Regions from separate parts of the Streptomyces sp. NPDC001219 genome, predicted to be linked through region 4. Evidence: riboswitches for the same ligand, from Rfam matches in the RefSeq annotation. Region 4 holds a riboswitch; each other region holds the start of a gene.
What was found. A riboswitch is a leader RNA that binds a small molecule or an ion and turns the genes downstream of it on or off. The one in region 4 is predicted to bind cyclic di-AMP.

Region 1 (2,190 bases), on a different contig from region 4:
CAGATCGTCCGGTTCGGCCACCGGGTCGAGCGGGTCGAGGCCGATGCCGGCCCGCCAGACGATCTCCGGCAGCCGTTCGGGAAGTTCGCCGGCCGCCCCGCCCGTACGGCAGGTGAACACCAGCGGGCTCTCCGGTGCGCCCAGCTCGGCCCGGAGGGCGCCCGCGTGGTGGCCCTCCCCGTACGCGTCCGCGTCCTCGTAGCGGTAGCGATAGCGGTCGGGGTGCAGACACAGTCCGGCGGACGCGCCCACCTCCAGCAGCGCCAGCGGCTGCGGCAGCCGGGCGAGCAGCGGCAGCAGGGTGGCGCAGTGGGCCGGTTCGTCGGTCCGGGCGGCGCGCTGCATGATCACCGCGCGTACCTCGTCCCAGTGCCGGATCGTCCACTCGCGCCAGCGCCCGTACGCCGACTCGCCGCGCGGGCCCGATTCGGCGTGCGGGCCGTCGAGATAACGGACGGCGGCGAGCAGGAGGTCCGGCTGCTGCTTGTCGCCGGCCGGCAGCGACCCGGACAGCAGATCGCAGAGCTCCGCGTCCTGGCTGATCCGCGCGCTCAGCTCCTCGTGCGCCGCCGACCGGTCCCGGGCCTCCCGCCAGGAGAACTCCCGGTACCGCTCCGCCACTCCCCACGCGTTACCGGCAGCACGCCCGGCGTGCCCGGTGTTCCCGACGTTGACGACCATGATCCGACGTTACGCTCTCACCCTCCGTGACCGAGGGGCGCCCCTCCGCATAACGACTGGTGCACAATCCGCCGGAGATCGTTTAGCGGCGCGCGGCCAACTCGCCCGGTTTACGGCCGGGGTGGCCGAAAACGTCCCTGCAACCGAGGCGTGTTGCACCGACAAGGATTCGTGGGAACGCTTGGAATTCGGTCGCCATCTCTATTACTGTCCGATAACGCAGCGCGGTCGTCCCAGCCGTCGCAAGAGGCGGCACCGCGCGCCGACGCCGAATCCCGCACGCGCTTTTCACGCACCCCCAAGCACTTCGAACTGCACCAAGGGAACCGGGGAACCAACTTCCTTGGGGTGAATCGGACGCCCTCCGCCAGCGGGCGTCCGTAGGAGACCTTCCTGCTCCGAACCCGTCAGCTAACCCGGTAGGCGAGAAGGAAGGAAAGGAGTGCGCCCCCGTGGCGTCCAACAGGCCTGCCCCCGAGTCCCCGTCCGGCTACGAGCTCGACGACCGAGGTGCTTTCCCGGGCCCCGGCGCCGGTGATGACGGCGGACCGTGGGAGGAGTGGAATCCCACCGAGGAATCCACCCGTTCCGTCCGCGGCAAACACCGGGTGGCCAAGCAGCGCGGCGGACTTTCCCGGAGCGGCACCGTCCTCGGTGTCGGCGTCATCGCCGCGGTCGGTGCGAGCGGAATGGCCTCGGCCGAGGACCGTCCGCCGGTGCCGATCTCGATGCCCGACGTCGGCGGCATGGCCGACGACCTCTCCGAGAAGCTGCCGGACGCGAAGTCGCTGCCCGGTATCGGCGAGCTGATATCCGACGACGACTCCACCACCGCGTCCGCCGCGGCCGCCTCGGCTCCCGTCGACGGCGTGGCGCCCGCCGGGCCGCTCACCCGGACCACGCACGCGAGCGCGGACACCAGCGGTGACACGGGCGCCGGTGAGGCGCTGCGCAGCCGCATCCTCCAGCAGGCCGACGCGCAGCAGGACGCCGCCGAGCAGGAGGCCCGTGACGCAGCCGAGAAGGCCGCGGTCGAGCAGGCCGCCACGGAAGCCGCTGACCGACAGAAGTCGGCCGAAAAGGCCGCAGCAGCCAAGAAGGCGGCCGAGATGGAGGCCCAGCGCAAGGCGGAGGAAGCGGCCCGGCAGAAGGCGGAGGCCGAACGCCTCGCCAAACTGGCGAAGAGCTTCATCGCCCCGGTGTCCTCCTACACGCTCACCGCCAGCTTCGGCCAGGCAGGCGACCGCTGGGCCGCCGACCACACCGGACAGGACTTCGCCGCGCCGACCGGCACCCCCGTCAAGGCGGTGCACTCCGGCACCATCACCCAGGCCGGCTGGGCCGGCTCGTACGGCTACCGCATCGTCCTCACCCTCGACGACGGCACCGAACTCTGGTTCTGCCACCTCTCCTCGATGGTGAAGACCTCCGGCAAGGTCAACACCGGCGACGTCATCGGCCGCGTCGGCGCCACCGGCAACGTCACCGGCCCCCACCTCCACCTGGAGG
Region 2 (2,190 bases), on a different contig from region 4:
GCCAGCGACTTCTCGAAGCCGTCGGCGGCCGTTCCGGCGAAGGTCTCCTCGTCGATGAGCTCGTTCTTGAGGTTGGAGATCTTCGCGCTGAAGGACTTGGGCGGGAAGCGCTTGGGGTCCAGATCGAGATCGCGGCAGACCAGGGCCATCAGGCGCTTGGAATCGGCGGCGTCGTAGATCGAGAAGGAGGACGTGAAGCCCAGCTTCTTGGACTCGCGGCGCAGGATGCGGACGCAGGCGCTGTGGAAGGTGGAGACCCACATGGCGTGGGCACGCGGGCCGACCAGCTCCTCGACGCGCTCCTTCATCTCGCCGGCGGCCTTGTTGGTGAACGTGATCGCGAGGATCTGGCCGGGGTGGACATGGCGCTCGGCGAGCAGGTGCGCGATGCGGTGGGTCAGCACCCGGGTCTTGCCGGAACCGGCACCGGCGACGATCAGCAGCGGGCCGCCGGCGTGCACCACGGCGGCCTTCTGCTCGTCGTTGAGCCCCTCCAGCAGCGCCGCGGCGTCGACGGCCGGGCGGGCGGCGCCGTCGCGGTAGTAGGCCTCCCTGGGGACGGGCGCGTCGAACCGCCCGCCGAAGAGGTCGGCGGGGATCTCCTCCGGGGCCGGGCCGTGCTCGTCCTCGGGGGGCGGAGGATGCTGCTCCTCGCCCTTGTGGCCGAGGTCCGCCAGGAAGCTGTCGTCAAAGAGGCTGCTCATCGCCCACCGAGTCTAGGCGGCCGCACTGACACTCCGCGGCGGAGTGGCGGATTGCGGGCCGCCTGTGAAGCCGGCACCGGCGCAGCGGCGGTCCGGACGTCCGGCACCGCGGCCGACCGGCGGCGCCTCGTCTACCCGAATCCGACATCTGGCACAACAGACCGCGCATCGCGTTCAGGTCACGAAAAGGTTTCGGGCATATCGAACATCAGCCTTCACAGAAGCCACACGAGTTGGCTAACGTCCTCGCTCAGGCAGCCCGCCTCCCCGCGGACGACAGGTTCGCACGGGCCGCCGACGCCGAGTCCGGCCCTGCCCCAGGCACCCGGAGCCGGGGACCCACCAGCACCACCGGGGTGAATCGGTCCGTACTGCCATCGCCAGTGGACGTCCGGACCGTAGGGCAAGCCTTCCGTCAGCGACACCGCCCGAACCCGACAGCTAACCCGGTAGGCGGTCCACGGAAGGAGTTGCCGGTCTTGGCGTCGCATCGCAAGCCGCGCACCAGCGTTCTCGCCTCACCCGCAGGCCGTCGTACGGCGGCCGGGCTCACCACCGCCGCCCTCGCCTCGGTCACCCTGCTCTCGCAGTCGGCCAACGCGGCGCCCAGGGCGCCCAAGCCCTCCGTCGAAGAGGTCCAGAAGAAGGTCGACGACCTCTACCACCAAGCCGAGGTGGCCACCCAGAAGTACAACGCCGCCAAGGAGCGCGCCGACGCGCAGCGCGACAAGGTGGACGACCTGCTCGACGCCTCGGCCGAGCGCGCCGAGAAGATGAACGAGTCCCGGCGCCGGCTGGGCACCTTCGCCTCCGCGCAGTACCGCACCGGCGGCATGAACCCGACGGCGCAGCTGATGTTCGCCAAGGACCCGCAGCAGTTCGTCGACCGCAACCACCTCATGGAGCGGCTGACCGGGCGGCAGAAGCAGGCCGTCAGCGACTACCAGGAGCAGCAGTCGGCGGCCGCCCGGCAGCGTGCCGAGGCGACCGACAGCCTGGAGCGGCTGCAGAAGTCGCAGGCCTCCCTCAAGGAGTCCAAGCGCTCCGTCCAGGACAAGCTGTCCGAGGCCCGGCAGCTGCTGTCCCGGCTGACCGCGCAGGAGAAGGCGCGGCTGGCGGAGCTGGAGCGCCAGAAGGAGGAAGCGGCCAAGCGCCGGGCCGCGGAGGAGGCGCGCAAGCAGCAGGAGCGGGAGCGCCAGCGGCAGCACGACGGCGACGGCTCCACGGGCGGCGGTTCGGCCGGCGGTTCCACGGGCGACTCGACCTCCACCGCCAAGGGCGAGAAGGCGCTCGCCTTCGCCCGCTCCCAGATCGGCAAGCCGTATGTGTGGGGCGCGACCGGGCCCACCTCCTACGACTGCTCGGGGCTGACCCAGGCCGCCTGGAAGGCGGCGGGCGTCGATCTGCCCCGTACGACCTGGGACCAGGTCAAGATCGGCGAGCGGGTGGCCACCAAGGACCTGAAGCCCGGCGACCTGGTGTTCTT
Region 3 (2,190 bases), on a different contig from region 4:
GAGGTAGCGGAACAGCGGGAGGTCGCTGGCCTCGGAGGCGGCGTGCGCGACGGCGAGGGAGACGCCGAGGATGGCGTTGGCGCCGAGCGAGCCCTTGTTGTCGGTGGCGTCCAGGTCGAACATGGCCTGGTCGATCAGCCGCTGCTCGGTCGCGTCGTAGCCGACGAGCTCCGGGCCGATCTGCTCGATGACGGCCAGGACGGCCTTCTCCACGCCCTTGCCGAGGTAACGGTTCGGGTCGCCGTCGCGGAGCTCGATGGCCTCGAAGGCGCCGGTGGAGGCGCCGGACGGCACGGCGGCACGGCCGGTGCTGCCGTCGTCGAGGCCGACCTCGACCTCGACCGTGGGATTACCTCGCGAGTCGAGAATTTCGCGGGCTACGACGACGTCGATCGACGGCACGTTGTCTCCTTCGTGGGTGTCTGGCGTTCTGCGCATGAGCCTAACGGCCCCGGAGGTGTCCGTCGGTGCTTGGCCCGCTCCGTGGGACGGAAGACCCCGGAATACTTACCGAAGGCCCAGTTCACGGGACCTTTCGGCACATTGTTCGCCGAACGGGGAAAGCCGCGGGACGGCGCCGGTCGGCGGGGCGCCGGCGGCGGGCGCTCCGGGCGCGGGGGCCGGGATGCGAGAAGCCCCGCCACGGCGCGTCGGGGGGAAGTGCGCGCCGTGGCGGGGCTGGTCTCACGGAGGAAGGGGGTCCGCCGCTCGAACCCCGGAGTCCGCTGGGCGGGTGGCTCAGACGGTGAGCTGCTGGCCGGGGATGATCAGGTTCGGGTTGCCGCCGATGACCGACTTGTTCGCCTTGTAGACGGACTTCCAGTCGGCGCCGTGGGCCTTGGCGATCTTGGCGAGGGTGTCGCCCGCCTTGACGGTGTAGTTGCCGTGGCCGGTGGACTTGCGCTCGGCGGACCGCGAGGCACGGTCCTCGGACGGGGCCTTCTTGGGCTCGGGCTTGGCCGACTCCTGCTTCGGCGCGGACTTGGTCTGCGCGGAGGTGTCGACGTCGGCGGCGGGGCCACCGGCGGTCAGATTGCCCGCACCGGCGCAGGACCAGGCGCCCGGGCCCTGGATGGCGAGGAGCTTCTCGGCGGCGGCTATCTGCTGGGACTTGCTGGCGAGGTCGGCGCGCGGCGCGAACTTGGTGCCACCGGCGGCGGCCCAGCTGGAGTTGGAGAACTGCAGGCCACCGTAGTAGCCGTTACCGGTGTTGATCGACCAGTTGCCGCCGGACTCGCACTGGGCGACCTTGTCCCAGGTGGCGACGGAGGCGGCGGAGGCGGAGGTGGCGCCCATCATCGGGACGGCCACGGCGGCACCGGCGACACCGGCGAGGGTGGCGACGCGGACGGCCTTGGAGGGACGACGGTGCTTGCCCTTGAAGATCAGCATGGTTCGTTCGTTTCCTCACCGACGCCTACGAGGTGAGCTGTCGGGTTCGGACTGATGAGTCGCCCGGCCGGGTGCGCGGAACGCACCTGGCTTCACCCCAAGCCGGTTGACCCGTTTTCACGGGCGGGGCCGGCACAAATCCTGGGTCCCCCGCTCCTGCCTTCGGCGCTTGCGCGTCAAGTGCCTTCGACCACCGGCAGGACTCGGCGTGTGATCGAAGGGCCCGCTTTGGCGAGCGGTCCTGACGTTAAGCAGTAATCCCCTTGGGGTTCAAACCCCACCATCTGAACCAAGTTGACCGTTTTTGATCAGGGCTTGGAGGCGTTTTCGCAGGTGGGGCCCGGTATGCCGGGGTTGGGTACACCGGGCCCCTCCGGAGTCAACGAGACCCTTGTCTCACTTTCCCAAAAGAGGGCGAAGGGAGGCGAACTACCCTGCGTTCCGCCCGAGATCGAGCCGCTGGCCGGGCTGGATCAGGTCCGCGTCGGAGCCGATGACGCCCTCGTTGCGGTCGTAGAGCGTGGACCAGCCGCCGGACAGCCGGTGGGCCGCGGCGATGGCTGACAGGCTGTCACCCGGGCGCACCGTGTAGTCCCCGTCGGCCGCCGGGCCCGTACGGTGCGCGTCGTCGCCGCGCGAGGCGTGCCGGCCGCCGGCGGACCGCCCGGCGTCACCGTCCCCGGCGTCCTCGCCGTCCGCCCCACCGCGGTGCTTGCCCTTGCCGGGCACCTCACGCGGGGTGCCGGTGCCGTCCGTACGGCTGCCGTCCCCGGACGGGTCGGCGGAAGGGTCGTCGGA
Region 4 (2,190 bases):
CATCTACGACACGATGCGCTTCGTGTCGTGCGACGTGCAGACCATCTGCCTGGGTCAGGCCGCCTCCGCCGCCGCGGTGCTGCTGGCCGCCGGCACCCCCGGCAAGCGACTGGCCCTGCCCGGCGCCCGCATCCTGATCCACCAGCCGTCGCTCAGCGAGCCCGTCCAGGGCCAGGCCACCGATCTGCAGATCGAGGCGGAGGAGCTGCTGCGCACCCGCGACATGCTGGAGCGCATGCTCGCGGAGCACACCGGGCAGCCCCGGGAACGGATCGCCGCCGACATCGAGCGCGACAAGATCTTCGACGCCCCGGCCGCCCAGGAGTACGGGCTGATCGACGGGCTCACCCGGGAGCGCAAGCAGTCCGTTCCCCAACTCGGCGCACGGTGAGCCCGGATGCTGCCGCCGGAACTGCCACCGCTGCCCGCCCTGACACGCGCCGAGGGCGAGCTGATCGACCATTATCTGGAGGTGCTCGACCTGCTGGGCAGGATCAACCCGGCCCGTGGCGGCGGCACGTACACCGGACTGCGGGCCGCCCAGGCGCTGGTCACCAAGGCCGCCGGCCTGCGCGACGCGTTGACACTGATGCACCAGCGGGGTGAAAAGGAGCTGCACGGCGAGACCTTGGCCCGGGCGCTGCGCGTCCTGGACGGTGAGCGCCGGGCCGGACTCGTGACGGTGCCACCACCCGCCGACCACTGACCCGACACGCGCACCGGGCTGCGCATACGGCGTAGCGTCCGGGCCCGATGTGAGGAGGCGACGAATTGCGCGGGGCGAACACAATTCCTGGGACCTTTGATGTTTCGCCGCTGGTCCAGGGAGTGCGACACCCCGCGCCACGGCACTTGACGGAACAAATCTAACCATTCAGGCGAAATGTGACCCATCTCACATACGGCATTTTCAGCTCGGAATTCGGGTGCCGGGTGCGTGACGATCCCTTCGACGGCAAGACCCCGCCACAGCGACGGGGCGGTCCGGACGGGCGCCTAATCCCGCCGCCGTCCCGGATGTCAGGTCGACGTGGTGGACCGGCGGGAGCGGAGGACCCGAGCACGACGGGGTCCGGGCCTTACGGCCGGGCTCCTTGGGGTGAAGCCGTACGCATGGCCGGGCATCTTCGCCTGCCCGAACCCGACAGGTCTTCCTTCGCAGGCGGCTGACGAAGGGTTTGCGCATGACTGTGCGCATGCAGACGCCGAATCTGCTGGCACGTGCCGGCACCGTCACCGCTCTGACGCTGGCCACCCTGGGCGGGACAACCCTCGCCCCAGGAGCGGCCGGGAACGCCGAAGCCACGTCCGTGTCCGCCCACGCGCTGCGGGTCGCGGCCTCCAAGAGCGGGGCTCCCTACCGGTACGGCGCCCAAGGGCCGCACGCCTTCGACTGTTCAGGGCTGACGCTGTACTCGTTCCGGCGGGCCGGACGGGCCCTGCCCCGCACCGCCGCCGCCCAGTACGGCCGCACCCTGCACATCCCGGCCTCCCTGCGGCGACGCGGCGACCTGGTCTTCTTCCGTTCCGCGGGCGGCATTTACCACGTCGGCATCTACGCGGGCCGGGGCCGGATGTGGCACGCGCCCAAGGCCGGGAGCGTGGTGCGGCTGGAGCGGATCTGGAGCCGCACGGTCTCGTACGGGCGCGTGGGCTGATCCGCAGGTCGTCTTACATGTGATCAATTGTCAGTGGGCTCAGCTAACTTGGCGGGGTGGCGTCGCCACTGAGCACACTGCTGACGGCCGCGGCGCGCGGAAGCTTCCCGCCCGCGGACGGATCGGTGACGGTGCTGCCCCCGCCGTCACCGCGGGACGCCGGAGTGGTGTCCTTCACCTGCCATGCCGTGGTGTTCGCGGACGTGGAGCCCGCGTGGGTGCGGGAGCGGACGGCCCCCGGCGACCTCGCCGCGCCGCTCGGCCCGCCCTTTCTCACCGCGCTGGCCGAGCGGCTGGGCCGCGAGGCCGGCAGCCTCGACATGCCGGCCGTCGCCGAACCCCTCCCCGGTCCTCCCCTGTTGGAGCTGGTGGAGACGGTGGACCGCGGCCATCCGCGGATCACCAGGGCGCTGCGGCACCGTGACGGCGTACGGGCATGGACCACCGCCGACGGCGGGACCCTGGTCATCGGCCGCGGGGTGGGCGGCCGCTGGATGGTCCCGTACGGCGGCCGCGACTGATCCGTGGCCGC

Region 1: linked by a shared signal. The riboswitch ahead of ACWC9R_RS30060 (M23 family metallopeptidase) and the one ahead of ACWC9R_RS26935 (C40 family peptidase) in region 4 are both predicted to bind cyclic di-AMP.
Region 2: linked by a shared signal. The riboswitch ahead of ACWC9R_RS06245 (NlpC/P60 family protein) and the one ahead of ACWC9R_RS26935 (C40 family peptidase) in region 4 are both predicted to bind cyclic di-AMP.
Region 3: linked by a shared signal. The riboswitch ahead of ACWC9R_RS23205 (transglycosylase family protein) and the one ahead of ACWC9R_RS26935 (C40 family peptidase) in region 4 are both predicted to bind cyclic di-AMP.

The regions. Positions count from the first base shown of each region.
Region 1 is NZ_JBSFJF010000064.1:34,261-36,450, forward strand. Features, by position in the region: gene ACWC9R_RS30055 (DUF2332 family protein) at 1-681, opposite strand, end outside; cyclic di-AMP (ydaO/yuaA leader) riboswitch at 967-1,122, shown strand; gene ACWC9R_RS30060 (M23 family metallopeptidase) at 1,134-2,190, shown strand, end outside.
Region 2 is NZ_JBSFJF010000007.1:35,740-37,929, reverse strand. Features, by position in the region: gene pcrA (DNA helicase PcrA) at 1-704, opposite strand, end outside; cyclic di-AMP (ydaO/yuaA leader) riboswitch at 993-1,176, shown strand; gene ACWC9R_RS06245 (NlpC/P60 family protein) at 1,184-2,190, shown strand, end outside.
Region 3 is NZ_JBSFJF010000038.1:12,837-15,026, reverse strand. Features, by position in the region: gene eno (phosphopyruvate hydratase) at 1-402, opposite strand, end outside; gene ACWC9R_RS23205 (transglycosylase family protein) at 739-1,392, opposite strand; cyclic di-AMP (ydaO/yuaA leader) riboswitch at 1,400-1,570, opposite strand; gene ACWC9R_RS23200 (transglycosylase family protein) at 1,822-2,190, opposite strand, start outside.
Region 4 is NZ_JBSFJF010000050.1:31,516-33,705, reverse strand. Features, by position in the region: gene ACWC9R_RS26945 (ATP-dependent Clp protease proteolytic subunit) at 1-391, shown strand, start outside; gene ACWC9R_RS26940 (hypothetical protein) at 398-706, shown strand; cyclic di-AMP (ydaO/yuaA leader) riboswitch at 997-1,180, shown strand; gene ACWC9R_RS26935 (C40 family peptidase) at 1,185-1,658, shown strand; gene ACWC9R_RS26930 (hypothetical protein) at 1,715-2,179, shown strand.